3 regions of the Paenibacillus sp. FSL E2-0177 genome follow, and region 2 is predicted to be linked to each of the others. Evidence: a T-box and tRNA genes for the amino acid it is inferred to sense, from the RefSeq annotation. Region 2 holds a T-box; the other regions hold tRNA genes.
The links. The T-box of region 2 lies ahead of MHI25_RS27345 (glutamine--tRNA ligase/YqeY domain fusion protein). A T-box ahead of a tRNA ligase gene usually reads a tRNA of that ligase, here a tRNA-Gln.
Positions count from the first base shown of each region.

Region 1 (10,352 bases), 1.8 Mb from region 2:
CCGCACAAGCAGTGGAGTATGTGGTTTAATTCGAAGCAACGCGAAGAACCTTACCAGGTCTTGACATCCCTCTGAATCCGCTAGAGATAGCGGCGGCCTTCGGGACAGAGGAGACAGGTGGTGCATGGTTGTCGTCAGCTCGTGTCGTGAGATGTTGGGTTAAGTCCCGCAACGAGCGCAACCCTTAACTTTAGTTGCCAGCAGGTAATGCTGGGCACTCTAGAGTGACTGCCGGTGACAAACCGGAGGAAGGTGGGGATGACGTCAAATCATCATGCCCCTTATGACCTGGGCTACACACGTACTACAATGGCCGGTACAACGGGAAGCGAAGCCGCGAGGTGGAGCCAATCCCATCAAAGCCGGTCTCAGTTCGGATTGCAGGCTGCAACTCGCCTGCATGAAGTCGGAATTGCTAGTAATCGCGGATCAGCATGCCGCGGTGAATACGTTCCCGGGTCTTGTACACACCGCCCGTCACACCACGAGAGTTTACAACACCCGAAGTCGGTGGGGTAACCCGCAAGGGAGCCAGCCGCCGAAGGTGGGGTAGATGATTGGGGTGAAGTCGTAACAAGGTAGCCGTATCGGAAGGTGCGGCTGGATCACCTCCTTTCTATGGAGAATCGTTCTCTGCAATGAGAACATTCAAATCGGAAGTTTAACTTCCAAAACTCAGGTTTAGGCCTGTTACTCACTCGTTGCTCAGTTTTGAGAGTTTAAGCTCTCAAGTAAGACTTGATCCTTGAAAACTGGATACCGAAACGAATTTGCGTTTTAGAACATCTTTTAGCAACTTGTGTAAACAAGTAAATGTTATTAGTGAGATTTTTCTTTGGAAAAATCAAGGTTAAGCTAATAAGAGCACACGGAGGATGCCTAGGCGCCAGGAGCCGACGAAGGACGTGGCGAACAACGAAACTGCCTCGGGGAGCTGTAAGCAAGCTTTGATCCGGGGGTGTCCGAATGGGGAAACCCAGCTGTGGTAATTCGCAGTTACTCATTTCTGAATACATAGGAAATGTAGAGGCAGACCAGGGGAACTGAAACATCTAAGTACCCTGAGGAAGAGAAAACAATAGTGATTCCGTCAGTAGCGGCGAGCGAACGCGGAACAGCCTAAACCTAAGAGCTTGCTCTTAGGGGTTGTGGGACGTCTCACATGGAGTTACAAAGGAATATGGTAGGTGAAGAGGTCTGGAAAGGCCCGCGATAGAGGTAAAAGCCCTGTAGCCTAAACTGTGTTCTCTCCGAGACGGATCCCGAGTAGTGCGGGGCACGTGAAACCCCGTATGAATCCAGCAGGACCATCTGCTAAGGCTAAATACTACCTGGCGACCGATAGTGAAACAGTACCGTGAGGGAAAGGTGAAAAGCACCCCGGAAGGGGAGTGAAATAGAACCTGAAACCGTGTGCTTACAAAAAGTCAGAGCCCGATCTATGGGTGATGGCGTGCCTTTTGTAGAATGAACCGGCGAGTTACGTTTAACATGCAAGGTTAAGCCGAGAAGGTGGAGCCGCAGCGAAAGCGAGTCTGAATAGGGCGACTTAGTATGTGGACGTAGACCCGAAACCGTGTGATCTACCCCTGTCCAGGGTGAAGGTGCGGTAACACGCACTGGAGGCCCGAACCCACGTACGTTGAAAAGTGCGGGGATGAGGTGGGGGTAGCGGAGAAATTCCAATCGAACTCGGAGATAGCTGGTTCTCCCCGAAATAGCTTTAGGGCTAGCCTCGGTATAAGAGTAGTGGAGGTAGAGCACTGATTGGGTGCGGGGTCCGCAAGGATTACCAAGCTCAGTCAAACTCCGAATGCCATATACTTATTGCCGGGAGTCAGACAGTGAGTGCTAAGATCCATTGTCAAAAGGGAAACAGCCCAGACCATCAGCTAAGGTCCCCAAGTGTGTGTTAAGTGGGAAAGGATGTGGAGTTGCACAGACAACCAGGATGTTGGCTTAGAAGCAGCCACCATTGAAAGAGTGCGTAATAGCTCACTGGTCGAGTGACTCTGCGCCGAAAATGTAACGGGGCTAAACACACCACCGAAGCTATGGCTAGATGCTTTGCATCTGGGGTAGGGGAGCGTTGTGTAGGGGTTGAAGGTGTACTGAAAAGAGCGCTGGACACTACACAAGTGAGAATGCCGGTATGAGTAACGAAAAGATCAGTGAGAATCTGATCCGCCGAAAGCCCAAGGTTTCCTGAGGAAGGCTCGTCCGCTCAGGGTAAGTCGGGACCTAAGGCGAGGCCGAAAGGCGTAGTCGAAGGACAACAGTTTGAAATTACTGTACCACCGTAATCCGCTATGAGCGATGGGGTGACGCAGGAGGGTAGTGACGCGGACTGATGGATGTCCGTCTAAGCAGTGAGGCTGATGTGTAGGCAAATCCGCACATCATTAAGGCTGGGCTGTGATGGGGAGCGAAAATTATAGTAGCGAAGGTCATGATCTCACACTGCCAAGAAAAGCCTCTAGCCAGGAGAAGGTGCCCGTACCGCAAACCGACACAGGTAGGCGAGAAGAGAATTCTAAGGCGCGCGGAAGAACTCTCGTTAAGGAACTCGGCAAAATGACCCCGTAACTTCGGGAGAAGGGGTGCCCCGGTAGTGTGAATAGCACGAGGGGGCCGCAGTGAAAAGGCCCAAGCGACTGTTTAGCAAAAACACAGGTCTGTGCGAAGCCGCAAGGCGAAGTATACGGGCTGACGCCTGCCCGGTGCTGGAAGGTTAAGGGGAGTGGTTAGGGGTAACCCGAAGCTATGAACCGAAGCCCCAGTAAACGGCGGCCGTAACTATAACGGTCCTAAGGTAGCGAAATTCCTTGTCAGGTAAATTCTGACCCGCACGAATGGCGTAACGACTTGGGCGCTGTCTCAACGAGAGATCCGGTGAAATTTTAATACCTGTGAAGATGCAGGTTACCCGCGACAAGACGGAAAGACCCCATGGAGCTTTACTGCAGCTTGATATTGAATTTGGGTACGATCTGTACAGGATAGGTGGGAGCCGTAGAAATCGGAGCGCAAGCTTCGGTGGAGGCGCCGTTGGGATACCACCCTGATCGTATCTAGGTTCTAACCTAGTACCCTTATCGGGTACGGGGACCGTGTCAGGCGGGCAGTTTGACTGGGGCGGTCGCCTCCTAAAGAGTAACGGAGGCGTTCCAAGGTTCCCTCAGAATGGTTGGAAATCATTCGCAGAGTGCAAAGGCATAAGGGAGCTTGACTGCGAGACCTACAAGTCGAGCAGGGACGAAAGTCGGACTTAGTGATCCGGTGGTACCGCATGGAAGGGCCATCGCTCAACGGATAAAAGCTACCCTGGGGATAACAGGCTTATCTCCCCCAAGAGTCCACATCGACGGGGAGGTTTGGCACCTCGATGTCGGCTCATCGCATCCTGGGGCTGAAGTAGGTCCCAAGGGTTGGGCTGTTCGCCCATTAAAGCGGTACGCGAGCTGGGTTCAGAACGTCGTGAGACAGTTCGGTCCCTATCTGTCGTGGGCGCAGGAAATTTGAGAGGAGCTGTCCTTAGTACGAGAGGACCGGGATGGACGTACCGCTGGTGCACCAGTTGTTCCGCCAGGAGCATGGCTGGGTAGCTACGTACGGACGGGATAAGCGCTGAAAGCATCTAAGCGTGAAGCCCCCCTCAAGATGAGATTTCCCAATTAGTAAGACCCCTTGAAGACGACGAGGTAGATAGGTTGGAGGTGGAAGTGCAGCAATGCATGGAGCTGACCAATACTAATCGGTCGAGGGCTTATCCTAAAAATACCCCAAAAAGTGAAGAAGAAGCTGCGAAGCTAATTCCGAATACTTTCCGGGGGCCCCGTAAGAAGGGCAAACGCAAATTCGTTTCGGATTCAGTTTTCAGGCGATTAAGCCTGAGCATTTACGCTGTAAATGCCCGTTTGGTGGCGATAGCGGAGGGGTTCCACACGTACCCATCCCGAACACGACCGTTAAGCCCTCCAGCGCCGATGGTACTTGGACCGAAGGGTCCTGGGAGAGTAGGACGCCGCCAAGCGGACAACCACATTACCCGTGGTATTTTTTTTGCCCTTAATATTAATATGTCTTAGAAGGGCCTTTAGCTCAGCTGGTTAGAGCGCACCCCTGATAAGGGTGAGGTCGGTGGTTCGAGTCCACTAAGGCCCACCATATTCCCTGATAGCTCAGTTGGTAGAGCACTCGACTGTTAATCGAGTTGTCACAGGTTCGAGTCCTGTTCGGGGAGCCATTTATGGAGAGGTGTCCGAGTTTGGCCGAAGGAGCACGATTGGAAATCGTGTAGGCGCCACAAGCGTCTCGAGGGTTCGAATCCCTCTCTCTCCGCCATAAAAATTATTAGCATGGCCCGTTGGTCAAGGGGTTAAGACACCTCCCTTTCACGGAGGTAACATGGGTTCGAATCCCATACGGGTCATATCATGGAGGCTTAGCTCAGCTGGGAGAGCATCTGCCTTACAAGCAGAGGGTCGGGGGTTCGATCCCCTCAGCCTCCACCATATTATTTTCACTGACGCGGGGTGGAGCAGCCCGGTAGCTCGTCGGGCTCATAACCCGAAGGTCGCAGGTTCAAGTCCTGCCCCCGCAACCAATTTACTCTTATACATTATGTTTAGGGATAAGCTGGTATGGTGAAAATGAATAGTATATACTTATTAATGACGCGGGGTGGAGCAGCCCGGTAGCTCGTCGGGCTCATAACCCGAAGGCCGCAGGTTCAAATCCTGCCCCCGCAACCAATTTACACTTATGCATTATGTCTATGGAACCGTGGTGTAGTTGGCCTAACATGCCTGCCTGTCACGCAGGAGATCGCGGGTTCGAATCCCGTCGGTTCCGCCATTTAGTTAATTATTATTGGGGATTAGCCAAGCGGTAAGGCAACGGACTTTGACTCCGTCATGCATAGGTTCAAATCCTATATCCCCAGCCATTTATGAGAGCCATTAGCTCAGTTGGTAGAGCACCTGACTTTTAATCAGGGTGTCGAAGGTTCGAGTCCTTCATGGCTCACCATTTTTTTTTAAGTGTGCGCGTGTGGCGGAATTGGCAGACGCACCAGACTTAGGATCTGGCGTTTCACGACGTGGGGGTTCGAGTCCCTTCACGCGCACCATGTTTTTGCGGACGTGGCTCAGCGGTAGAGCATCGCCTTGCCAAGGCGAGGGTCGCGGGTTCGATTCCCGTCGTCCGCTCCATATAGATTTTGCGCCCTTAGCTCAGCTGGATAGAGCGTTTGACTACGAATCAAAAGGCCGGGAGTTCGAATCTCTCAGGGCGCGCCATTTTTATTACTAAGCAGTTATAGTATTGTTAACGGGATGTAGCTCAGCTTGGTAGAGCACCTGGTTTGGGACCAGGGGGTCGCATGTTCAAATCGTGTCATCCCGATTTTATACCTTTGCGGGTGTAGTTCAATGGTAGAACTTCAGCCTTCCAAGCTGATAGCGTGGGTTCGATTCCCATCACCCGCTTATAAAGAGAGACACCTGCCGGTATTAGGCGGGTGTTTTTTTGTATAGTTAAGCACGTATGGATACAATAGGAACTAGAGATTTTATTTGAGGAGGGGCCAATGTTTGAATTTGAAGCAAGGTTAGTCAGACCAGATACGAATGGGAGTTGGACATATCTTACGGTTCCTTTTGACGCTGAACAAATATATGAAACTAAATCAAGGATACAAGTTAAAGGAAGCCTGAATGACATTCCCTATAGAGGAACACTCATGCCGCATGGTAATGGGAAACATTTTATGGTCGTGAAAAAAGAACTGCGAGACTTAGCCCATGCTCAACCTGGAGATATAGTTCGGGTGACAATGGAACAAGATCATCAATTGCGAGAGATAGAAGCTCCAGAAGATTTTCTGGACGCACTAAGCAGCAATGAGCAGGCAGAGGTATATTATAACAGCTTGGCTTATTCCTATCGGAAGGAATATGTGAGCTGGATCGAAGGGGCGAAAAGACCGGAAACCAGAGCAGCAAGGATCCAGAAGTCAGTTAATAAGCTGGAAGAAGGTTTGAGGCTTAAATAATAGAACAGCGTCCTCCTCCTTAATATCTGGAAAGGGACGCTGCTGTAGTGGGTATATAAGGGATCGTCCTTATATAAGAACGCCTACTTCACCATTATTCACGAACTTAATGCTTTCGATCTTCACCTCTAGTTGACCTGAAGGAATCGCTAGCTGACAAGTACTGCCGAGCTCAGCCAGCAGCAGCTGCATGCCTATAGGTGACAACATAGAAATCTTGTTATCGTTAGGTTCTGCTTGGTTAGGAAATACGATGGTATAGATATCTGTAGTATTATCGTCCAAGTAACGAAGCTGCAGCTGACTTCCGATAAAGACCTGTGAATTTAAATCTTCACCATTGAACTCAGTTAGTAATTGTTCCAGCTCGGAGCAATAACGGGATAACAGCGTTTCAGCGTTGCTTCTATCCTTGCTCCGTACCGGAAAGTACTGATTTAGAAATGCGATTTTTTCCTCATCAAAATAGATAAGCTGCTGAAGCAGCTGTGTCCGTGAGCCTTCATAGATAAGACTATGGTTCATAGTAGATTTCACCCCCTCTAAGTAGCACATTCCTTGTAAACCTGTTATGGTGTGTTGCCATCTTAAAATCCCTCCTATACAAATAGAGGTCCCCCAATGGAGACCTTCTGATCAGTATACCAGCTTCTATTTGTAAATCCAATCCATTTTAAAAGGGGAATTAAAACCTTCTAAATATTGTAATGAAAACCTTTGACTATTACATACTTGGGTGCTATGATAGGCTGATGCATAGGCATTTCGTAGAAAACTGCGAAATGCCTATACTGTATTTTGAAGATATTTTTACATTAATTGTTACCTGGGGAGTGATACGCCATGTACATTTCGTTGAGTTCACATATAGATTCCAGAACTATAAAATAACTACTTAATTTATTAAAGGAGGAGATCAGGATGATTCAAGTTAAAGAGTTTGTAGATGCTGACAATTCTTATGCAGAGAATAAAGCTAATGAGTTCCTGGCAGGACTACGGGAGGAACAGATTGTGAATATCTGTTACGGTTCGGTAGTTAAATCATCACGTGATGGGGCAGAGCACCAAAGAACCACTATACTGGTCGTGTATAAGACAAATGAAAGGCAATAACTGGAACACGTTTTTTTCATGTCTATCCATTGTCTCCACGCTGGGCGTTGTGATTGTCATCATTTATTATGTTTTCAGCTAATTAGCAAAAAGAGGACCTTTCCCATCTACGGGCAAAGGTCCTCTTTAGTTTATAAGTGCATTTACAATCTTACATTCCGTCTGGTACAGATAAACCCAAACCGGATGCGATACGCTGTCCCAAGTCTGGATCAGCTTTAAAGAAATGCTCAATCTGGAGACGTTTGATATCGTTACTTTCAACAGGAGTCATAGCGCCAACGATATTTTGAACTAGACGGGTACGTTCTTCTTCAGACATTAGACGGTACAAGTCACCTGGTTGTGTATAGTGATCGTCACTATTGTAGGAGACACTATCCGCATAACCAGAGACTTCGAACGGCGATGTTTTATGCTGCGGTGATTCTTTAGGTCCTCCTAAGCTGTTAGGCTCGTAATAGGCACCGGAACCGCCATTGTTGCCCAAGGCCATACCACCATCACGTTGATAGTTCTTCACTTCTACTTTTGGACGGTTGATAGGTAAACTGTTATGGTTGGGACCAACCCGGTGACGGTGTGCATCACCATAAGCGAACAGACGGCCTTGTAGCAATTTATCCGGCGAAGCTTCAATACCAGGAACGAAAGAGCCGGGGGAGAATGTAACTTGTTCTACTTCAGCGAAGTAGTTCTCCGGATTGCGATCCAATACCATACGGCCAACCTCGATTAACGGATAATCTTTTTGCGACCAGACCTTTGTTACATCAAATGGATCAAAACGGTAAGTCTTCGCATCCTCGATTGGCATAATTTGCACGTAGAGCTTCCAAGCAGGGAAATCTCCTTTATCAATAGCATTAAACAAGTCCTCTGTATGATAATCCGGGTTTTCCCCAGCGATTTTGGCAGCAAGGTCTGCATCTAGATTCTTAATGCCTTGTTCTGTTTTGAAATGGTATTTCACCCAGACTGCATTGCCCTCGGCATTTACCCACTTGAAGGTATGGCTACCGAACCCATGCATATGTCTCAGTGTAGCTGGAATTCCGCGATCCGACATCAAAATCGTTACCTGATGCAAAGATTCAGGCGATAAAGACCAGAAGTCCCATACAGCATTCGGGTTCTTCAGATGTGTCTGTGGATCACGTTTCTGTGTATGAATAAAGTCCGGGAATTTAATCGCATCACGAACGAAGAATACAGGCGTATTGTTACCTACGAGATCATAGTTTCCTTCTTCAGTATAGAACTTCACGGCAAATCCACGAGGGTCACGTACGGTATCAGCAGAACCTAATTCACCAGCTACAGTAGAAAAACGAATGAACAACGGTGTACGTTTGCCTACTTCAGACAAAAAGTTAGCTTTTGTGTATTGGGTTAGATCTTTTGTAACTTCAAAATACCCGTGAGCGCCAGCACCTTTAGCATGAACGACACGTTCAGGAACACGTTCTCTGTTAAAGTGGGCTAATTTCTCAAGCAAATGGACATCTTGCAGTAAAGTGGAACCGCGGTCACCGGCTGTCATTGAATTCTGATTGTCGCCTACTGGAGCACCCCAGCTGGTTGTAAGATTATTATTATTGGAGCTCATTAATAGAATCACCTCATGAGATTTGATTTTAGATTTAGTATAAGTTCTATATTAATGTTTTTTAGAGAAATTGCAACACTTTTTAAATAATTGACTCATTACAATATGTGGTAATCGTCAATACATCGTTGGCACATTCAGATATATATGATAGACAAAGTGATTAATTACTTAGCAGAATTAAAAAAGAAACAGCGCATCCCTACCATCACTGAAGGGGTGCGCTGCATTTTTTGATATAGAAGATATTCGGTTCTTGTACTTAGGCTTTAATGTACATTCTGTTGTAATATTCATCTAACATTCTTTTGGTGGCAAACTCCGTACGGGTGGTTTCGATACTCTTTTTCATCATTTGTACCCACTGTTCACGATTCTCGTAAAAGGTTGGGAGCACACGTTTCAATAAGGTGTCGTACAGTGCATCACTATCATGCTTATCCAGCACCTCAAAGTCTGTAGTTTCGAAGCCGTCTCCAATCTGCCAGCCATTCTCACCATCGATGCAGGCTTCCGGCCACCAGCCATCCAGAATAGAACAGTTCAATACACCGTTCATAGCTGCTTTCATCCCGGAGGTGCCGCTGGCTTCCAATGGTCTGCGTGGATTGTTGAGCCAAATATCAGCACCGCGCGTCAGCTGGGCGCCAATCGTCATATCGTAATTCTCGAGGAACACAACACTCTTTGGATACTTTTTCATCATCGCTACTAGGTTACTGACGATTTTTTTACCGTTATCATCGAGTGGGTGCGCTTTGCCGGAGAATACAATTTGTATCTTTCCAGACTCCAGATAAGGTTCGATAATTTCTGGCTGTGAGAAGATCAGGTCGCTTCGTTTATATGGAGCTGCTCTGCGTGAGAAGCCGATGAGTAAATTGTCAGCATTTAAGCTAATGCCGGAACGTTCTTTGATGAACTGGATCAGTTCGCCCTTGATCTCTTTATGCACTGCCCATAAGTCTCCATCCTGTTCGTAGGCTTGCGTCATTCTATCATCTACCCAGGTAGGAGTATGGATGGCATTAGTAATGCCTATAATTTCTGATCTTCCGGCTACTTCCTTCCACATTTTATTAGCCGTATCGGCGTGTAGCTGGGCTACTGCGTTGGAGATACGTGATAGCCTTAAACCTGCAACCGTCATATTAAATGGCTCGCCGCCGATCCGCTCCATCTGGTCACGGGTTAAGCCGTTGAACGCACTCATATACTCAAGTCGGTCGAGAGGATGGGTTTCGTTGCCTTCTTTGATTGGTGTGTGGGTAGTGAATACGACTTCTTCGCGAGTAGCTTTCCACGCTTCTTCGAAGGTATGGCCTCCGGACATTTTTTCACGGATTAGCTCGATAGCCGCTAGAGCCGCATGACCCTCATTGAAGTGATAGACATCAATAGGGATTTGCAGTGCACGCATAGCTTTGACTCCACCAATCCCAAGTACGATCTCTTGTGCGATCCGTTCTTCGCCGAACCAGCCGTACAATTGGCCTGTGATCCAGGCATCATTATTCTCGGGAATATCCGTATCCAGTAAATACAATGTGCTGTTGCCAAAATAATCAGTTT
Region 1 is NZ_CP150307.1:1,018,803-1,029,154, forward strand. It holds rRNA gene MHI25_RS04485 (16S ribosomal RNA) at 1-616, shown strand, start outside; rRNA gene MHI25_RS04490 (23S ribosomal RNA) at 849-3,774, shown strand; rRNA gene rrf (5S ribosomal RNA) at 3,917-4,033, shown strand; tRNA gene MHI25_RS04500 (tRNA-Ile) at 4,091-4,167, shown strand; tRNA gene MHI25_RS04505 (tRNA-Asn) at 4,171-4,246, shown strand; tRNA gene MHI25_RS04510 (tRNA-Ser) at 4,252-4,344, shown strand; tRNA gene MHI25_RS04515 (tRNA-Glu) at 4,361-4,432, shown strand; tRNA gene MHI25_RS04520 (tRNA-Val) at 4,439-4,514, shown strand; tRNA gene MHI25_RS04525 (tRNA-Met) at 4,530-4,606, shown strand; tRNA gene MHI25_RS04530 (tRNA-Met) at 4,678-4,754, shown strand; tRNA gene MHI25_RS04535 (tRNA-Asp) at 4,780-4,857, shown strand; tRNA gene MHI25_RS04540 (tRNA-Gln) at 4,874-4,948, shown strand; tRNA gene MHI25_RS04545 (tRNA-Lys) at 4,956-5,031, shown strand; tRNA gene MHI25_RS04550 (tRNA-Leu) at 5,047-5,131, shown strand; tRNA gene MHI25_RS04555 (tRNA-Gly) at 5,139-5,213, shown strand; tRNA gene MHI25_RS04560 (tRNA-Arg) at 5,224-5,300, shown strand; tRNA gene MHI25_RS04565 (tRNA-Pro) at 5,333-5,406, shown strand; tRNA gene MHI25_RS04570 (tRNA-Gly) at 5,419-5,489, shown strand; gene MHI25_RS04575 (YdeI/OmpD-associated family protein) at 5,591-6,055, shown strand; gene MHI25_RS04580 (GreA/GreB family elongation factor) at 6,125-6,580, opposite strand; gene MHI25_RS04585 (sporulation protein Cse60) at 6,977-7,171, shown strand; gene katA (catalase KatA) at 7,323-8,780, opposite strand; gene glgP (alpha-glucan family phosphorylase) at 9,043-10,352, opposite strand, start outside.
Region 1: it encodes a tRNA-Gln, which carries the amino acid that the T-box ahead of MHI25_RS27345 (glutamine--tRNA ligase/YqeY domain fusion protein) is inferred to sense. The anticodon was not compared.

Region 2 (10,352 bases):
CGGTGGCGCGAGCATAGCTTTGCTAGCTGGGGTAGTCAGCTTTAATGATGTTCTGGATGTAACGCAGATCGTGTGGAATGCTACTTTAGCGTTTGTGGCTATTATTCTGATTTCTTTAATTCTGGATCGAATCGGATTTTTTGAATGGGCTGCTTTACATATGGCGCGGGCTGCCCGCGGGAATGGCAGACGAATGTTTGTGTATGTCATCGTTCTTGGTGCGTTAGTGTCTGCATTTTTTGCGAATGATGGAGCGGCTCTGATTCTTACGCCTATTGTGCTTGCGATGGTAAGGGCGCTGCATTTTGATGAGAAAAAAGTATTTCCGTTTATTATCGCCAGCGGTTTTATTGCCGATACCACCTCACTGCCGCTCGTGGTCAGCAATCTGGTCAATATCGTATCAGCGGATTTTTTCGGGATTACGTTTATGGAGTATGCAGGCAAGATGATTATACCTACGCTGTTCTCACTTGTGGCGAGCATCGTAGTGCTCTATTTCTTTTTTCGCAAAAGTATTCCCAAGCACTTTAACGATTCACAGCTAAAAGACCCGCATGAGGCGATTAAAGACAAAAAAATGTTCCAGCTGTCATGGATTGTATTGGCTGTTCTTTTGGTAGGGTATTTTGTCAGCGAATTTTTGGGTATTCCGGTATCTGTGGTTGCGGGGATCATAGCTATTTTGTTCCTGCTTCTCGCGAGAAGCAGCCCTTACGTCAAGGTGAAAGAAGTGATTACAGGAGCGCCTTGGGCGATTGTGTTCTTTTCTATCGGAATGTATGTCGTAGTATATGGACTTCGAAATGTTGGGCTGACGGATTTACTTGCTAAGATGATTGGGTCTATTGCTGATCAGGGCTTATTTGCCGCAACGATGGGTATGGGCTTCATAGCTGCATTGATCTCATCGCTGATGAATAATCTGCCTACCGTTCTGATTGACGCGCTTGCCATTGATGCGACGCATACCACTGGAATCATTAGAGAGGCTTTAATATATGCGAATGTTATAGGTTCGGACTTAGGACCGAAGATCACTCCAATTGGCTCACTCGCCACACTGCTGTGGCTACATGTACTTTCGGCTAAAGGCGTGAAGATTTCTTGGGGAACGTATTTTAAGACAGGTATTATTTTAACCATTCCAACGTTATTTATTACGCTTTTAGGTCTTTATATGTGGTTGTTGATTAACTAATTTGGACAGGGGAAGATCAAGATGAACAAGAGAACGATTTATTTTTTATGTACAGGGAATTCCTGCAGAAGTCAGATGGCTGAAGGCTGGGCTAAGCAATATCTAGGAAAAGAATGGAGCGTGTACAGTGCAGGTATTGAAGCTCACGGTCTAAATCCAAAAGCTGTACAAGCGATGAGCGAAGTAGGCATAGATATTTCCGGCCAGACTTCGGATATTATTGATGCTAATCTGCTGAATAATGCGAATCTGGTCATTACCTTATGCGGAGATGCTGCGGATAAATGTCCAATGACCCCTCCGCAGGTCAAACGGGAACACTGGGGCTTCGATGATCCGGCAAAAGCGCAAGGGAGTGATGAAGAGAAGTGGGCAGTGTTCCAGCATGTGCGTGACCAGATTGGTGAAAGAATCAAACAATTTGCGGAGACGGGTGAATAAGCAAAAGGGAGGAAGTAACCTATTCTTTTAACTTAGGGTATTTCACCACTGGCCATTTAACTTTCCGTAAGGCATTGATCACTTCGGGCCCAACGTTCAAATTACTTTGAACCAATTCATGGGGAGTGAGAGCCATCCATTGGTTCAGAGAGACGTCGGCAAAACGGTCACTTTTGAACATTTCGAGGAACCACAACGATTCTTCTCCTGTATTCTGAATATAATGTCCAAATGCAAAAGGAACATACCCAACATCGCCAGCCCTGTAATTAAAGGTACGTGCTGCACCGTTTCCGGCAAACACAGTCATCCGTCCTTTTCCGGTAAGATAATATTGCCACTCATCGTTGTTGGGGTGCCAGTGGAGTTCTCTCATTCCTCCAGGTTCAATCTCTACCAGTGCAGCAGCCACGGTCTTGGAGACCGGAAAGTTGCTGGAGTCAACGATTCTGACGCTCCCGCCAGGAGTCTTTAATGGAGGCTGTGCCAACAGCGAATGTTTGAAGCTCTGTGGAATTTCTCCATATGGCGATTGCACCTTTTGGCTTTGTAATGAGCCGGGAACTTGATCCTGATAAATGTAGACTTGTTCAGTGGGGATGGAGTCAAAGGCCTCGGCAGGTATTCCAAAGTTAGCTGAAAGTACCTCTTTAGGCGTATGGGCGAACCAATCGGAAATAGACAAGGTATTCAGATCAGAGAAGCTTCCGTCGTCGAAGACAAGGAGAAATTCACAGCCTTCTTCAAGACCTTGTATAGAGTGAGGAATACCCGGCGGAAAATACCATAGATCACCAGGTCCTACATCTGCTATAAAGTTCCGTCCATTCTGATCCACAGCAGTAATCCGAGCGCGGCCTAACAGCATATAAGACCATTCCGCTTGCTGATGCCAGTGAAGCTCTCGTACTCCACCGGGGGTCAGGCTCATATTCACACCTGCCAGTGTAGTTGCGATAGGGAGTTCTCTGACGGTTACTTCTCTGGACCAGCCACCATGATTAAGCTGCATATGCGCATCAGAGAAAGAAAATTTCAAATTGGGAACCAGGCCCGCATCAGTCACCGGAGGAACGAACATATCCGGATTCTCAAGATCCCGCATAACATCTCGGGGTCCTTTATCTAATCCCCCTGTGCCATCGCTTCGGATGGGCTGGGGGATGTTTGTTTTGTTTGCCGAATCCTGTCCAGCAGAAGTCATAAGAGGTTCTCCTTTCTTGTTCCTTAAGAGTTCAATGAAAATATATGCGGAATGCTGTCTTTTATGATGGATAGCAGAAGTGGTACAAGTTGACATGTGTAGGGTCATCATTGATTATTACTAATAGAGGCTAAGGTTCTAGATGAACTGGAGAGGGGTTTGTGATGATTCACATCAAGGAGTCCTTACAACGATTAGGGAAAATAAAAGCTTACGTAATAGGTCTATTAGTGATTATGTTCGCCGCGGGATCTGCGGTTACACCTACATCGGTGTCGGCAGCTGTCCAGTTAGGGACACAGGTAATGCCACTGTCATACGGGGGATATTACGTGCTTTTTCCAGGTAAACTCGCCCCTTATTTCAAAGCAGGTAAATTAATGGTGCCGATTCGAGCCTTCTCCAATGCGATTGGCGCAGATTTGCTCTATGACGCTCTGAGCAAGAGTATTACTGTTTCACTGCTGGACCGATCGGTAGGAAATATTAAAGCAGGGCAGCTAGAGGCAGATTTTAATGGGGAGACCGTAGATTCATTAGGCGTTGCTCCAGAGATAAAGGATGGCACTCTGTTTGTTCCGGCGTCCCCCATTTTAGAAGGGCTTAAGTCTTTTCGCTGGGAAGTGCAATTTAATAATGTGAATAAATTAACCCTTGGTATTGGAGCCAGAAAAGGGGAGGAATGGGTGAAGCCTGAGGCAGATCGTGCGCTTGCTCCTTATCCACTCGAAACGACAGCACATCCGTATCCGTTATATCCTACTATGCTAACGCAGGCTCAATCCGGGAAAGAATATAGATTGACCTTAGGCGTGCAAAATACCTCCGGATTCATCATCCCTAAAGGAAACGCGGAATTAGAGCTGGTGAGTGTGGACAGTAAAGGGAATTCTTTTTATCAAACGTTGAAAGGACCTGATTCCTCAACCGCCAAGACGGCATTATTATCATTTTCCGTTAACATACCAACAGAGGCTGAATACGTCATTTTCAGGTCACGCACCTTGAGAGCGCAATAAGGCAATTGCTATAGATTATTCCAACAAGCTAGACAGAGAGCGGGTAAAGAAACAGATGACAGGGAACAAAGAGCAGCAATATCGCTTCAGCGAAGCACCGATTTGGGAATTGCAACGAACATATTATGAAGAGCAGGGATTAAAGGCTTGGAATAATGATCAGGTCCCGCAGTACATCACGAGTAACCCTATGATTGCGACAGCATACGCAGAGATGATCTTTGGATTTCTGCAAGACCGGGCTGGACAAGGGCATCTCTCAGAGACCGTTACGATTCTAGAACTTGGAGCGGGAGCAGGCCGGTTAGCCTTCCATGTGCTTAAAAAGTTATGTGAAATCGTAGACTACGCAGATATTCCTCTTCCTCCTTTTCGTTATGTGATGAGTGATTTGCCTTCCAAAAATATATCCAGCTGGCAGCAGCACCCGAGCCTACTTCCTTACGTAGAGCAGGGTATTTTGGACTTCGCTCGTTTTGATGCTGTGCAGGATGTAGAACTACATTTAGTACACGCTAAGCTCAGCATTCGGCCGGGTGATTTACAGCAGCCATTGGTGATTGTGGCAAATTACTTTTTTGACAGCATTCCGCAAGAATTAATTTATGTGGATGAAGGAAAAATATATGAATGTGAGGTTTCGATCCAGTATTCGGCGGAAGTTGATCCGGATAACCCCTCCGATGCGCTCGGCAAAATCATCCCGCAGTACCATTATCGGCGTGCGGCTAGTTATGAAGAGGAGACTTATCCCTATCATGACGTTATAACGCTTTATCAGCAGAAGCTGGAGGATTCACATATACTCTTTCCGGTGGTGGGGCTTACTTGTCTGGAGCGGCTTGCGCGGCTCTCTACAGAGGGATTCGTGCTGCTTACAGCGGATAAGGGTGACCATCGCTTAGAGAACTGGGAATTTGCAGAACCTCCATTGCTGATTCATCACGGAAGCTTCTCTTTGACCGCGAATTATCATGCGATAGAGCATGTGCTGAAACAAAAAGGGGCGCATTCAATATTCACCAGTCATCATTATAAAAACCTGAACATCGGCTGTATTCTTATGCTACCAACACCGCTGAGCTATACAAACACTCGGCTGGGTTACAAGCGGTTTATAGAACGTTTTGGCCCGGATGATTTCTTTAGTATGAAGGAATGGATGGATCAGCAATTAGATACGATGGGGCTGCAGCAAATTTTGGCCTTTTGGCGTTTGGGTGGGTATGATGCTGAATGGTTTATCCATAGCGCTGAACAGATTTCGGAGCTGCTGCCGGGTGCCAGTGATGAAGAAATGCTGGATCTACAGCGAGGTATACAGTTGATGTGGACGGGCTATTATCCGATGGAACAGAGTTATGATCTGTCGCTAGATGCGGGGTTGCTGCTGTATGAAATGGATAAATTCGCGGAAGCATTGGGTTACTTAGAACGCTCCATGCATGCGAGTACGGAAGAACCATTGGCATCAGTGCTGTATAGCATGGCAATCTGTAACTATGAGCTAGGAGCTGAAGCTGCTGCATTGGAATACGCGCGTAGAGCTTTGGCTGCAGAGCCTGACAATGAAGTAGTATTGGAGCTCCTAACGGCGCTTAGCGGGGAATAAGCACATTTACATAGGGTTATCTTTTTGGTATCCTATACAAAATAATCAAACGCGATGACGAGAAGAGTACATGAAATCATTCCTTCACAGAGAGCCCTGGATGATGAGAACAGGGTAAGGGAGATTTTATCGAAACAAGCCTCTGAGCGGCATATCGGAACCGGACTAAGGGGATGGTATGACGGGAGCTCCTGTTATAGAGCTAGAGTATAAGCACTGCGCAAGATGTTTTGCCGTACTTGATGAGATTAATATGGCGACATATTAATGAACCTGGGGTGGTACCGCGAGAATTTCGTCCCCAAGACCATAAGTCTTGGAGGTGAGGTTCTTTTTATTTTGCAGATTAAGCAGGCGGATATCACTTATAAACAGGAGGTAACACCAATGAACGAGGAACCGGAAGTATTAGCAGAGAGTTACATCGACAGATGGATTCAAGAAGAGCTGGAAGCAGGGACTTACAGTAGAGATATTTGCACGAGATTTCCACCGGAGCCTAACGGGTATCTGCACATTGGCAGTGCGTATGCTATTCATACGAACTATACGACTGCGAAAAAGTATGGCGGGAAGTTCCATTTGCGCTTTGATGACACCAATCCTTTAAAAGAGGATCTGGAGTATGTAAATGCCATCATCGAAGATATTCAATGGATGGGCTATCCACCGGACTATATTTTTTATGGATCAGACTATTCTGAGAAAATATACAATAGCGCAGTTACGTTAATCCGAAAAGGAAAGGCGTATGTCTGTGATTTATCACCTGAAGAGGTGACAGCCTATAGAGGGACGCTTACGGAGCCGGGAAAAAACAGCCCGTTCCGGGAGCGTTCTGTGGAAGAGAATTTGCGGTTATTTACGGAGATGAAAGCTGGAGATTATCCAACGGGAGCCAGAGTGTTGCGAGCTAAAATAGATATGAGCTCACCTAATATCAACTTACGTGATCCGGTGATTTACAGAATCATTCATGCGGAGCATTATAGAACGGGTAACGAATGGTGTATCTATCCGATGTATGATTTTGCCCATCCTATACAAGATGCTATCGAAGGGATTACGTATTCCTTATGCTCGATTGAATTTAAGGATCATCGGCCGCTCTATGAGTGGGTATTGAAGGAGCTGGATATCCCTGAGGCTCCTAAGCAAAGAGAGTTTGGACGGGTGAACATCACCGGAGTTGTGACGAGTAAACGGTATATCAGACAGCTGGTTACAGGCCATTATGTGGATGGCTGGGATGACCCGAGACTTCCTACGCTTCGCGGTTTACGCAGAAGAGGTTTTACGCCGGAGAGTATCCGGAATTTTGTGAAGGAAATTGGCTTTGTCAGAAATAGCACCATTGTGGATATTGCCATGTTAGAGCATGCGCTTAGACAAGATTTGAAGGCAAAGGTTCCAAGTGTGATGGCTGTTCTTAAGCCTTTAAAAGTGGTCATTACTAATTATCCTGAAGATCATAATGAATGGCTGACGATTGAGAATAACAGTGAAGATAAGTCACTTGGAGAAAGAGAGGTTCCTTTTTCACGAACCCTTTATATTGAACAAGAAGATTTCATGGAGGAGCCGCCAAAAGGGTATCACAGGCTGACTATGGGGAACGAAGTAAGGCTGAAGGGTGCTTATTTCATAAAGTGCAATGAAGTAATCAAGGATGAAGTTACCGGAGAAATCCTAGAGCTTCGCTGCACCTATGATCCGAGAACGAAGAGCGGAAGCGGGTTTAATGAACGGAAGGTTAAGGCAACCATTCACTGGGTATCGGCAGACCAGGCTATCAAGGCTGATGTTCATCTATATGAGCGGCTGCTGAAAGATAACGACGGTCCTAAAGAAGACGGTGAGCGCTGGGACGCGTATCTTAATCCAGATTCCTTAACGATCCTGAAGGATTGTTTGCTGGAGCCATCAATGGGCAACGCAAGGCCAGAAGATAAATTTCAATTGATCCGGCACGGATTTTTCTGCGTGGATAAGAAGTATACCACGGCAGATAAGCTGGTGCTGAACCGGATAGTACCGCTGAAGGACACATGGAAGAAAAATTCATAAGCAGCTTAAGCTGGGCGAAGATCGGGTAATTCCTGATCATCGTCCAGCTTTTTTTGTGCCTAGTCGTTGGTGAACAAGCAAATGAAAATTCCATATGAAACATGTTTACATTTTTCAGAAATAAGCATATACTTTAAATATAAGTTGCACAGGGGAAACTTTCGTGTATATAGACAACTTTTTCAGGGCAAGAGGAGGAATTGAAATGCTCGAACAAACTTTAGTAGAACAACCACATATAAAACAACATAAGAACTCGATTTCAGCACAAGCCGTACTTAACGGGGAGATCAAAGGGATTAAACGATTACTTCCTTTTCTAGGCCCAGCTTTTATCGCTGCTGTTGCTTATCTGGATCCAGGTAATTTTGCCACCAATATTACGGCGGGCTCCAAATATGGATATCTCTTATTGTGGGTGATCGTGGCCTCTAATCTAATGGCTGTGCTAATCCAAGCGTTATCCGCCAAGCTGGGGATTGCGACAGGCAAGAACTTGCCTGAGATCGCCCATGATCGTTTTCCGAAGAGTGTATCGATCTTCTTATGGATTCAAAGTGAGCTAGTGATTATAGCTACGGATCTGGCAGAGTTTATCGGGGCGGCATTAGGACTATATCTCTTATTTGATATTCCGATGCTGCCAGCAGCACTGATTACTGCGGTGGGCTCATTTGCTATCTTAGAGCTGCAACGCCGGGGATATCGCTCCTTAGAGGCAGGGATTGCCGCGATGATCCTTATAGTCGTATTAGCCTTCGCTTTTCAAGTTATTGTAGCTAAACCGGATATGGGAGCAGTTGCCGTAGGCATGTTTACACCTAAGTTTGAAGGGGTGGACAGCATCCTATTGGCCGCAGGAATTCTAGGCGCAACCGTGATGCCACATGCGATTTACCTGCATTCATCACTTACACAGAACCGTATCGTCGGGGTGAATGAATCGGAGAAAAAACAGATTTTCAAATTGGAATTTATAGATATTATTATTGCGATGATTATCGCAGGTGCAGTAAATCTGGCTATGGTTATTGTCTCCGCGGCATTGTTTTTCAAAAATGGTCTCGTGGTTGAGGATCTGGATGTCGCGTTTCAACAATTTGGTCACTTAGCTGGGCCAGTAACGGCGATCTCGTTTGGGTTGGGACTACTCATTGCGGGACTGTCGAGTTCCTCCGTAGGGACTATGGCTGGCGATGTGGTTATGCAAGGCTTCATCAACAAAAGAATTAACCTGTACTTGCGCCGTGCGATTACCATCATTCCGCCACTAGCGATCATTGGTTTTGGTGTGAATCCAACCAAAGCACTCGTGATCAGTCAGGTGATCCTGTCCTTTGGGATTGCGTTCGCGTTGATTCCGCTGGTTGTGTTTACAAGCAATCGCCAGATTATGGGCGGGTTAGTGAATCGCAAAATGACAGCCACTCTGGGCTGGATTATCTCCGGTCTGGTTGTATCGTTGAACTTGTTCTTGGTCTATCAAATGCTCGTATAAGGAAGCAGTCAAAAGAGCCCGACCCACAGATCTCCTCAGATCATACCTGAGAGATACATGGGTCGGGCTTTTTTTGGAGTGTTGTTCCAGCCAGTTATTTAAAATAATCCGCAACGCCTTCAGCGATGGCTTTAGCCGCTTTTTTCTGATAGGAGGCCTTGCGGACAATGGACTCGTCTGTAGGATTGGTAAGGAATCCAAGCTCAACCAAGGTAGCTGGAATCCGATTCTCCCTTAGGATGTGATAATCGCCAAAGGACAACCCGTTGCTTTTCAGACCGATGCCTTGCCCCAGCCGGGTTTCAATCGCCCGCGCCAGCTTCAAATCATCCGCTTCTGAATAAAAGAAGGTCAACGTTCCGGACACATTTTTAGGTGAAGAATTATAATGAACGCTTACAAAAGCATCAGCACGCAGGGCTTGGCTCATCTGAACACGACGAGCTAACGTCGGCTTCTGATCGTCTCGGGTGCGCGTCATCTCTACCCGTGCTCCTTTAGCAACAAGAGCATCGCGGACATAAAGTGCAGTATGCAGATTCAAATCTTTTTCCATGGTGTTATATGTAGTGCCAAGCATGCCCGGATCACTGCCGCCATGACCAGGATCGATGACGATCAGCTTTCCTCGTAGTCCGCCTTTATGCTGGACGGTGCTTATGCTGCTTGTACTGCTTGATGTGCTTCCACTTCGGATATACTGCTCTGCCACCCAACCGGTTTCACCGCTGACTGTGCGAATTCGAGCCCAGCCGTTCTGATGAAGAAGGAGAGTGACTGTATCCTTGGCTTTTAAAGAACCGAGCACCTTATAGTGAGTTCCTGGGCCACTTCGGATGCGCAGAGAATCAGCCGTGACTGTAGCCTTTGAAGTTCTACTAGAAGTATTGGCTGATGTTGACGAGGCAGTATTGGTTCTAGTAGCAATAGACGTTCCAGAAGCGCTGGATTGCAGGGAGTTGCTGTTCACCTTTTTTAGGTAATAACCCGCTACCCAGCCAGAGGTGCTCCCCGCCTTAACCATTAACCATCCGTGCTGCTCATCAGTCACAGTAACCCGAGCCCCATTCTTAATTGATCCTACAACAGTTGCATTCTTAGCCGGTTCATCGCGTACATTTAAAGAACTCGCATATACCTGTGCGGTATAACTTCCCGCTGCTGTCTTTGCTTCAGCAGACTGTGGCGCTGCTATACCCAAAAGGCAAGCTGTGAGCAGGGTGACACCTATCATTTTGTTCATAGTATCCTCGCTTTTTGAGAGTAGTCGTAATTCCTTACCCAATTTACGAGGTTTAGAATAATATTTT
Region 2 is NZ_CP150307.1:6,150,378-6,160,729, reverse strand. It holds gene MHI25_RS27370 (arsenic transporter) at 1-1,201, shown strand, start outside; gene arsC (arsenate reductase (thioredoxin)) at 1,223-1,642, shown strand; gene MHI25_RS27360 (oxalate decarboxylase family bicupin) at 1,662-2,846, opposite strand; gene MHI25_RS27355 (copper amine oxidase N-terminal domain-containing protein) at 3,011-3,865, shown strand; gene MHI25_RS27350 (SAM-dependent methyltransferase) at 3,921-5,477, shown strand; T-box leader at 5,523-5,783, shown strand; gene MHI25_RS27345 (glutamine--tRNA ligase/YqeY domain fusion protein) at 5,865-7,544, shown strand; gene MHI25_RS27340 (Nramp family divalent metal transporter) at 7,750-9,042, shown strand; gene MHI25_RS27335 (N-acetylmuramoyl-L-alanine amidase) at 9,137-10,285, opposite strand.

Region 3 (10,352 bases), 120 kb from region 2:
AGGTTTGGCACCTCGATGTCGGCTCATCGCATCCTGGGGCTGAAGTAGGTCCCAAGGGTTGGGCTGTTCGCCCATTAAAGCGGTACGCGAGCTGGGTTCAGAACGTCGTGAGACAGTTCGGTCCCTATCTGTCGTGGGCGCAGGAAATTTGAGAGGAGCTGTCCTTAGTACGAGAGGACCGGGATGGACGTACCGCTGGTGCACCAGTTGTTCCGCCAGGAGCATGGCTGGGTAGCTACGTACGGACGGGATAAGCGCTGAAAGCATCTAAGCGTGAAGCCCCCCTCAAGATGAGATTTCCCAATTAGTAAGACCCCTTGAAGACGACGAGGTAGATAGGTTGGAGGTGGAAGTGCAGCAATGCATGGAGCTGACCAATACTAATCGGTCGAGGGCTTATCCTATACTTAGAATGCAAATTCGTTTCGGATTCAGTTTTCAGGCATCAAGCCTGGTATGAATATTCCCTGATAGCTCAGTTGGTAGAGCACTCGACTGTTAATCGAGTTGTCACAGGTTCGAGTCCTGTTCGGGGAGCCATATGGAGAGGTGTCCGAGTTTGGCCGAAGGAGCACGATTGGAAATCGTGTAGGCGCCACAAGCGTCTCGAGGGTTCGAATCCCTCTCTCTCCGCCACAAATTTTTAATTAGTATGGCCCGTTGGTCAAGGGGTTAAGACACCTCCCTTTCACGGAGGTAACATGGGTTCGAATCCCATACGGGTCACCAAATCTTCACTTGATTTATCCTAGTGGACTTTGGTACAATAACAATTGTTGTTTATGGAGGCTTAGCTCAGCTGGGAGAGCATCTGCCTTACAAGCAGAGGGTCGGGGGTTCGATCCCCTCAGCCTCCACCATAACACTTTCTTACTGACGCGGGGTGGAGCAGCCCGGTAGCTCGTCGGGCTCATAACCCGAAGGCCGCAGGTTCAAATCCTGCCCCCGCAACCAATTAACTTAAGCAATTATATCTTTTGGAACCGTGGTGTAGTTGGCCTAACATGCCTGCCTGTCACGCAGGAGATCGCGGGTTCGAATCCCGTCGGTTCCGCCATTTTCATCATGGCTCGGTAGCTCAGTCGGTAGAGCAGAGGACTGAAAATCCTCGTGTCGGCGGTTCGATTCCGTCCCGAGCCACCATTTATCATCACAAAAGAATGAGTGCCATGCCGGTGTAGCTCAATTGGTAGAGCAACTGACTTGTAATCAGTAGGTTGGGGGTTCAAGTCCTCTCGCCGGCACCATCCTTGGAGGATTAGCGAAGTGGCCAAACGCATCAGACTGTAAATCTGCTCACGTGAGTGTTCGGTGGTTCGAATCCATCATCCTCCACCAGTTTTTAGGGGCATAGTTTAAAGGTAGAACAACGGTCTCCAAAACCGTTGGTGTGGGTTCAATTCCTGCTGCCCCTGCCAAGTTCTTTCTAAAGTTTAATATGGCGGCCGTGGCGAAGGGGTTAACGCACCGGATTGTGGTTCCGGCATTCGTGGGTTCGAGACCCATCGGCCGCCCCATTTACTTTAAAATGAATAATGGCAACAATATCAACTTAATATGGCGACTGTGGCGAAGGGGTTAACGCACCGGATTGTGGTTCCGGCATTCGTGGGTTCGAGACCCATCAGTCGCCCCATTTTACTTTAAAATGTTATTGGGGATTAGCCAAGCGGTAAGGCAACGGACTTTGACTCCGTCACTCATAGGTTCGAATCCTATATCCCCAGCCATTTTATGCGGACGTGGCTCAGCGGTAGAGCATCGCCTTGCCAAGGCGAGGGTCGCGGGTTCGATTCCCGTCGTCCGCTCCAAGTTTTCATGGCGCCATAGCCAAGTGGTAAGGCAAAGCTCTGCAAAAGCTTTATCCCCAGTTCAAATCTGGGTGGCGCCTCCATTTAGTTCATATGTGCCGGCGTGGCGGAATGGCAGACGCGCTCGACTCAAAATCGAGTGGGAAACCGTGGAGGTTCGAGTCCTCTCGCCGGTATCTTAAAAAGGTTTGTAAGAATGCTTTTATAAGCAATCTTACAAACCTTTTTCTTTATGTCCTTGGGTTTACAGCAGTAAGCCGTTGAATAGAGAGTTTCTCTATTTCAACGGCTTTTTTTAATCTGATTAGTGATTAACCTGATTGATTATTAATGCGGAATGCTCGCGGGGTAAGACCTATTTCTCGTTTGAACATATTGCAGAATTGGGCATCGTTCACAAAACCTGCAGCAGCAGATACTTCAGAGATTTGCATCTGAGTATGACGTAATAGAGATTTTGCATAATCCAGGCGTTTTAACAGCAAATACCGCAGGGGTGAAGACCCGAAACGTTCTTTAAATAGATGGCGAAAACGATCGTAACTATATCCGGACATTTCTGATAGTGTTTCGACGGACAATTTATGGCGATAATGCTCATTCATATAATTAAGGACATATTGTACTCGATCTTCTGTTGGGGATTGATATCCAGAGGCACTAAGAAGCCTCATAAGATGGACGGTAATCTCGCTCATTTGTAGGTTTAGAAGCTCAGAGAATCCGTCTTGCTTGCGTGTAAACTCTGCTTTCATTCGCAGCAGGATTTGAAGAACGGTCTGATCTTTATCATCTTCATATACGCCGAGCAGATTACTCATATTAGGGTGTTCTGAGTGGAAGCCTACAAATAATACATTTGCATCCTCACGGTGGTGCTCGTCATGTTTATGATTGGGTGGCACAAGCGCGAAAGAAGAGGAGCGAAAATGGTAACTTCGTGGGCCAACATTGGTTGTCCCTACCCCCTGTAAATAATAGACTAGTTCGTAGCATTCATGCTGGTGTGGAGGGATATAAGTATTTAGCTCATGTGTGGCACTTACAATATATAGAACACGATCCATGATGATCCTCCAATACTTATGTTTTAGCCGAATCGTACAAAACAATGACCGAAATCATATAATTATTTTTAATAATATTTGTTATGATCGTATCAATAAATCCGAAAGTTCGCAACCTGACTGGCCATCTCGTTCGGAAATAAAGCGGATTATTAATAATAATGGTATTTTTATTGCTATTTTTGAGCCTAAACGTTAAGTTTATTACTTTTAATGATACTTTATTTGGAAAAAAGAGAATTTCCATTTGAACCGTGAATTATACAATGGGTGAAGATGGGATTCTGCGGATTACTAACCAACTAAAATTAGGGGTGGAATAGAGTAATGAATAAAAAAGTTCTTTCTTTGTTGTTATTAATGGTGATGGTTCTGGTCACAGCATGTGGGAATAACACGTCCAATAACGGTTCTTCTGCGAATACTGGATCAAACGCTGCTGAGGGTGGAGAAACAGGTGCAGGGGATAAACTCAAGGTTGTATTGCTGATTCCGGGGACACTTGGGGATAAATCATTTTTTGATTCCGCTAATAACGGCTTGCAAAAGGTTAAGGATGAACTTGGTGCAGTAACAAAGGTTGTTGAAATGGGCGTTGATAAAACGAAATGGGAGCCTACATTTAACGATATCGCTTCCGAGGATTGGGATGTAATTATTTCTGGCGGTTCTGAAATTACAGAGATGTTTAATGCAACGGCAGAATTGTATCCAGACAAAAAATTCATTAATTATGATACCGACATCGATGAAGCACCAGATAACATGTACAACATGTCTTATGCGACAAATGAAGTATCTTTCTTGGCAGGTGCAGTAGCAGCATTAGCTACACAATCGGATATGCCGAATGCTACCCCTGAGAATGTGATTGGGTTTGTGGGCGGTATGGATATTCCGGGGATTAATGCTTTCTTGGTCGGTTACATTCAAGGTGCTCAGTACGTTGATCCTGATGTAAAAGTGGCTGTGTCGTACGCTGGTGATTTTGTTAACCCGGCAAAAGGTAAGGAGCTGTCTCTAATTCAATATAACTCCGGTGTGGATGTTATTTTTAACGTGGCTGGGGGTACAGGTCTTGGGATCTTTGACGCAGCTAAAGAGAAGAAAAAATATGCAATCGGTGTAGACTCCGATCAGGCAATGTTGATTAACGATACAGATAGTGAAAAAGCAAATCTAATCGTTACTTCATCTATTAAAAAGATTGATACGGCTATTCTAGGTGCAGTGAAGAGATTGCAAGAGGGTACGCTAGAAATGGGCAAACGTGATGTATTGAGCTTTGTAGATGATGGTGTAGGTATTGCTGAGAATGATATTTATAAAAATGTATTCCCGGCTGATCTTCAGGCCAAGGTTGAAGAAGTGAAGCAAAAGCTGATCAATAAAGAAATTAAAGTGGATAATGCGATGGGGATGGAAACCGCAGAGGTAGAAGCTATTCGTAACGCAGTTAAGCCTTAAGCCTTAAGCTTTAAACCTTAAGATCAGCTCTATAGAGATAAACCTACAGTTGGAGATTCTTCTAGTCAGGGGAATTCCAGCTGTATATTTTTGCAGACCTCCAAGTTGAAAGGCGTTGAGACCTATGTACACAGCTCTGCTGGAAATGCGGGGAATTACCAAGGTATATCCCAATGGCGTCGTTGCAAATAAAGACGTGCATTTTTCTTTACGTGAGGGAGAAATACATGCGATTGCAGGTGAGAACGGTGCAGGTAAATCGACTTTAATGAAGATTATGTTCGGCATGGAAGAGCCAAGTGAAGGCGAGATCTATATCAAGGGTGAAAAAGTAAAGCTGCAATCCGCTCAGGACGCCATTGATAGAGGCATCGGCATGGTCCACCAGCATTTCATGTTGGTACCTTCTTTTACGGTGGCAGAGAATATGGTGCTGGGTATGGAGCCGCGCAGAGGAGTTGGCATCAATTATGCCGAGGCTGTGCGCATGACGGAAGAGACCGCAAGGAAATACAATCTGGCCGTGGATCCAAAGGCAAAAGTAGAGGATCTTACAGTTGGGATGAAGCAAAAGGTTGAGATTCTTAAGGCGCTGCTGCGTGGTGCGAAAATTCTGGTGCTTGATGAGCCAACTGCGGTGTTGACTCCACAGGAAACAGAGGAATTGTTCCGCGAGCTTAAGCAATTAAGGGAACAGGGCCATACGATAGTTTTTATTTCGCACAAATTAAAGGAAGTCAAAGCGATTTGCGACAGAATTACGATTATGCGCAGCGGCCGTAGTGAAGGTGTTTTTCAAACACAGGATGTGACAGAACAGGAAATCTCGCGGTTAATGGTCGGCAGAGATGTCGTGCTGAAATATGACAAAGAGATTCTGGCTGTTAGTGAGCCAGTACTAACGGTGCAGGGACTCGGTGTGAATGATGCAGATGGCAAAGCATTATTGTCGGATATCAATTTTGCGGTACGTGGTGGGCAGATCGTTGGGATTGCTGGTGTAGAAGGCAACGGGCAGACACAGCTCATTGAAGCTCTTACAGGTAGCTTGAGAGGTGTCTCAAGTCAGGGTTCTGTACTAGTGAAGGGAAAGGATATCCGTGAATCGGATATTTTGGATATTCGTAAGCTAGGCGTTTCCTATATACCGGAGGATCGGATGCGGCAAGGGATCGCTAGTGAGGCTAGCATAGCTGATAATCTGCTATCTACTCAGTATCGTACAAAAGCAATGAATAAAGGTCTTTTTTTGAATGGCTCACGAATTGCCAAGCTAGCAGTATCCCTTGTAGAGGAATTTAAAGTCCGCTGTTCAGGACCTTCTCAGCCCATAGGAATGTTGTCAGGTGGTAACATGCAGAAGGTAGTCGTAGCTAGAGAGTGTTCGACTGAACCGCAGCTGCTTATTGCAGAACAGCCGACACGGGGTGTGGATATAGGCGCAGCCCAGTTCATACATCAAAAGTTGTTGGAATTACGTTCAGACGATTGCGCGATTTTGCTAGTGTCGGCAGATTTGAATGAGATCTTGGAGATCAGCGATAGTCTGTTAGTAATGTACGAGGGTAAGATTGTTGCCTTTTTCGAGGAGCCATCTAAGGTTAGTGAGGAAGAATTAGGTCTTTATATGCTGGGGATTCATCGACAGGACGAGGAGCACATCGGGAGGGCCGTAAATCATGTTTAAAGTTAAATATTTTGAGTACATTCGGACATCGGCGGTAATCGTTATTGCACTCGCTATTGCCTTTCTGATCATCTCTTTGGTCAGTAATCAGCCTGTGAAGACGATTGGTATATTCCTATTAGAGCCGTTATCCAGTAAAGGTCATATTGGTAATGTGATTGAGATGGCGATTCCGCTCATGTTCACTGGGTTGGCAGTATCCTTGTTGTTTCGAGCCAATATGTTCAACCTGGGAGCTGAAGGGATTTTCTATTTCTCCGGTGTTGTAACTTCCGTATTGGCTATTCATTTAACGCTGGACGGCTGGCTGCATCCGATGGTAGCTATTGCTGCAGGTTCAATTGTAGGAGCGTTGCTCTCGGCAATACCTGGTATTCTGAAGGCAAAATGGAATGCTAATGAGTTGGTTACATCCTTAATGTTCAATAATATTTTGTTCGGAGTAGGGCTATACCTACTGAACTATCATCTGCGTGATGCTAAAGCTTTTGCCAATGTATCCTACAAATTCGAGAAAACGGCACTGCTGAGTAAAATGGTCTCGGGCACCCGTATTCATACCGGTCTTATTATCGTTATCGTGCTTATTATTGCAGCTCATCTATTCCTATACAAAACGAAATGGGGATATGAGCTGCGCATGACAGGCATCAACCGGGACTTTGCCCGTTATTCCGGTATGAAGACAGCCAAGGTTATTATTCTCGTCCACTTGATTGCAGGTTTTATCGCAGGTATGGGGGGCTCCGTAGAAGTGCTGGGGATGTATAACCGTTTCCAATGGACGTCACTGCCTGGTTATGGTTTGGATGGTGCCCTTGTAGCGATGTTAGCCAAAAATAATCCGCTGTCCGTAATCGGCTCTGCATTATTCCTAGCGTACATTCGAATTGGGGCTGACATGATGGCGCGTTTGTCTGATGTACCTTCAGAGATGATCTCAATTATACAGGCAATTATCATTCTTCTGATTTCGGCTGAGCAATTTCTGAAGTTCTGGAAAAATCGGATGCTCTTGAAGGAGGCGAAGGAAGCGTGAACAGTTTGTTTGATGTGATTTTTACAACTGACTTTGCGTTCTCTGTCCTTCGCGTGACGACTCCGATTCTGTTCGCTGCGCTCGGCGCACTCATCTCCAATCGTGCAGGGATCATTAACATTGGGATGGAGGGCATCATGCTTGTTGCCGCTTTAGCGGGTGTCATCATAAGCAGCTATACGCATAGCGCGTGGGTAGGTCTGCTTGGGGCGGTGTTGTCTGGAACATTGATCGCTGGAATATTAGCTTTTTTCACCCTGAAATTCAAAACACATATCATTCTCGGGGGTGTGGCCATTAATATGTTCGCTTCGGGAGGCACTGTGTTTATTCTCTATCTGCTTAGTGGCGACAAGGGTTCTTCCACTTCTCTGGCGAGTAAAGTTCTGCCTAGTGTCCAGATTCCTTTGTTGAAGGATATCCCGGTGCTTGGACCTATTTTATCGGGGCATCACATTCTGACGTATGTTTCTATATTGGCTGTGTTTGTTGTCTACTATCTATTAAACCGTACACCGCTTGGACTGCGCATTCGTTCAGTGGGTGAAAATCCACATGCGGCTCAATCCGTGGGTGTAAGTGTTGTAAAAATACAGTATATGGCTTTGCTGCTTAGCGGATTTTTTGCCGGTTTAGGCGGTGCTTATATGTCGATGGGGTATTTGTCACTGTTTACCCGCGATATGATCGCTGGCCGGGGCTGGATTGCCATTGCCGCTGAGTCGATGGGAAGAAGTACGACCGTAGGCACGGCGCTGACCTCTTTATTATTTGGTACTGCAGATGCATTGTCGAATGCGCTACAGGTGTTGAAGATTCCTGCGGAGCTAATCGCCACTCTTCCTTATGTAGCCACAGTAATTGGACTTGTGATCTACGCAGTATCTGAGACACGAAAAAAGAATAAAAAACTTAAAAGCCCGCTAGTTAAATAGCGATTGAAATGATTGATACACAGACAAGGAGTGAGTAACTATGCCAACACCTATTATTATTGACTGCGATCCAGGGCATGATGACGCAATAGCGATACTGCTTGCCATAGCAAATTCGGAGAAGTTAGATCTGCGCGGGATTACAACGGTTGGTGGAAACCAAATTTTAGATAAAATCACGGAAAACGCCCTGAAGGTGATCAGCTTCGTGAATGCTGACATTCCTGTAGCTAAAGGGGCTGCTGGCCCACTGTTCGGCAAGCTTGTTACAGGTGAGGAAGCGCATGGTGAATCGGGCATGGATGGGCCGCTTTTGCCTCCAAGTAAATTCCGCCCTGTAGAGCAGGGTGCTGTGGAGTTTATGCTGAATATCATCCGTTCTTCAGAGGAGAAGATTACGCTCGTGCCGATGGCTCCTTTAACAAATATCGCACTGCTAATCACGGCTTATCCAGAGATTAAAGACAGAATTGAAAAAATCTCACTGATGGGGGGAGGTATCTTTTATGGGAATGTCACCTCTACTGCGGAGTTTAATATCTATGTAGATCCTGAAGCAGCCCGTATTGTGTTTGAGTCGGGGATTCCGATCACAATGAGTGGTCTGGATGTGACCGATAAGGCTGCTATTTTTGAAGATGAGATCCTAGCATTGAAAGAGCGGGGACCAGTGTCTACAATGGTCGGAGAATTGCTGGATTTCTATTCGATTTACGGTAAAAAAATGGGCTATGTCGGCAGTGCGCTGCATGATCCATGTGCGGTTGCCTGGCTGCTGCATCCGGAACTATTTGAATCTGAGCATCTATATGTAACGGTGGAGACCGAAGGCAAGCTGACGCGGGGAATGACAGTTGCAGACAGACGGAAAAAGACGGATCGTCCAGCGAATGTACAAGTATTGGTGGGCGTTGACCGGGAAGCATTTATGAAGCTGATCTTTGATTCACTGGAAAAGCTTGATCAAGAGCTGCTGCTAGCGGCTGAAGGGAAGTAGCCTATGGCAGGATGGGAGAGACTTCAAGAGACCGTGCAGTTTGAAATTGCTCAGCGTGGAGAAGAAGGTTGCGAGATTGATGGGTTCGCGGATAAGCTAGCGGCTGCTGGTGCCGATGAGCTCAAGCTGATGCAGGTATACAATGAGCTAATGGAGCTTACGATTAGTGAGGATTTTCCGTATCAAGAGCCATCCTCTCTGGAGGAGATTCGTCAACTACGTCCAGAAGGTCCACGTAAGCTTGAGGCGGACTGGAGCGAGGCAGAATGGAGAGATAAGTTCTATGGAGCCTGGCTCGGTAGAAGTGTCGGCTGCGCACTTGGGAAACCGCTGGAGTATTGGGACTATCTCTATGGGAAAGATGGCCGTTCGGGCTGGGAGAATATTGAGCTATGGTTTCAGGGTGCGGACGCCTGGCCAATTACTGGCTATACGCCTGGGCATTCACGGGCAGAGGCTGAATATGGTCTTGGCTTAAGTGAATGGACATATGCGAGTACCCGCGAGACGATCAAGTATATGGAAAGCGATGACGATATTCGCTACACTGTCCTGGGTCTTATGCTGCTGGAGCAGAAGGGTCTGAACTGGGATTCTTGGGATATCGGAAAGCTGTGGCATACACATTTAACATATAGTCAGGTGTGCACGGCGGAGACACAGTCATATATGAATTTTGCGCAGGAGACCTCTCATCTGCATGGCGAGAAGCCTGCGGATTGGCTGGTGCGGCAGGAAAGAGTGCGGATGCACTTAAACCCTTACCGCGAGTGGATTGGTGCCGCTATACGCGCAGATGGACTGGCTTATGGCGCAGCAGGTTATCCTGAGCTTGCGGCAGAACTAGGCTGGCGCGACGCTTCATTTTCACATGTGAAAAATGGTATCTACGGTGAGATGTTGAATGCGGCGATGATATCGGCAGCTTTTGCAGAGAAGGATAATGAACGGATCCTAGAGATAGGCCTTAGTGAGATTCCGCGTACCAGTCGTTTGGCCAGTGATGTTTTGCGGGGGATAGATATTGCGCAGAAGGCCAAAAGTGAGCGGGAGTTGGTTCGTAACATTTGGGATACTTTTAGCCACTATGATGCAGTCCATACAAATAATAATGCTGCTCTTGTAGCTGCGTCGCTTGTTTATGGCGGGAATGACTTTGAAAAAACAGTTGTCACTTCCGTATATGGTGGAATGGATACAGACTGTAACGGGGCTACTGTGGGCTCAATTATGGGAGCGAAGCTTGGAGCAAGTAAGTTGCCGGCTTCATGGATCGAACCGCTTCACGATACGTTATATGCCGATCTGCCCGGATTCCATCCGATAGCGATTTCGGAATGTGCGGAACG
Region 3 is NZ_CP150307.1:6,025,660-6,036,011, reverse strand. It holds rRNA gene MHI25_RS26845 (23S ribosomal RNA) at 1-404, shown strand, start outside; tRNA gene MHI25_RS26840 (tRNA-Asn) at 465-540, shown strand; tRNA gene MHI25_RS26835 (tRNA-Ser) at 544-636, shown strand; tRNA gene MHI25_RS26830 (tRNA-Glu) at 655-729, shown strand; tRNA gene MHI25_RS26825 (tRNA-Val) at 785-860, shown strand; tRNA gene MHI25_RS26820 (tRNA-Met) at 878-954, shown strand; tRNA gene MHI25_RS26815 (tRNA-Asp) at 980-1,057, shown strand; tRNA gene MHI25_RS26810 (tRNA-Phe) at 1,068-1,143, shown strand; tRNA gene MHI25_RS26805 (tRNA-Thr) at 1,172-1,247, shown strand; tRNA gene MHI25_RS26800 (tRNA-Tyr) at 1,253-1,338, shown strand; tRNA gene MHI25_RS26795 (tRNA-Trp) at 1,345-1,418, shown strand; tRNA gene MHI25_RS26790 (tRNA-His) at 1,442-1,517, shown strand; tRNA gene MHI25_RS26785 (tRNA-His) at 1,561-1,636, shown strand; tRNA gene MHI25_RS26780 (tRNA-Gln) at 1,656-1,730, shown strand; tRNA gene MHI25_RS26775 (tRNA-Gly) at 1,737-1,811, shown strand; tRNA gene MHI25_RS26770 (tRNA-Cys) at 1,821-1,894, shown strand; tRNA gene MHI25_RS26765 (tRNA-Leu) at 1,909-1,987, shown strand; gene MHI25_RS26760 (AraC family transcriptional regulator) at 2,123-2,878, opposite strand; gene MHI25_RS26755 (BMP family ABC transporter substrate-binding protein) at 3,206-4,345, shown strand; gene MHI25_RS26750 (ABC transporter ATP-binding protein) at 4,470-6,032, shown strand; gene MHI25_RS26745 (ABC transporter permease) at 6,025-7,071, shown strand; gene MHI25_RS26740 (ABC transporter permease) at 7,068-8,006, shown strand; gene MHI25_RS26735 (nucleoside hydrolase) at 8,047-9,003, shown strand; gene MHI25_RS26730 (ADP-ribosylglycohydrolase family protein) at 9,007-10,352, shown strand, end outside.
Region 3: it encodes a tRNA-Gln, which carries the amino acid that the T-box ahead of MHI25_RS27345 (glutamine--tRNA ligase/YqeY domain fusion protein) is inferred to sense. The anticodon was not compared.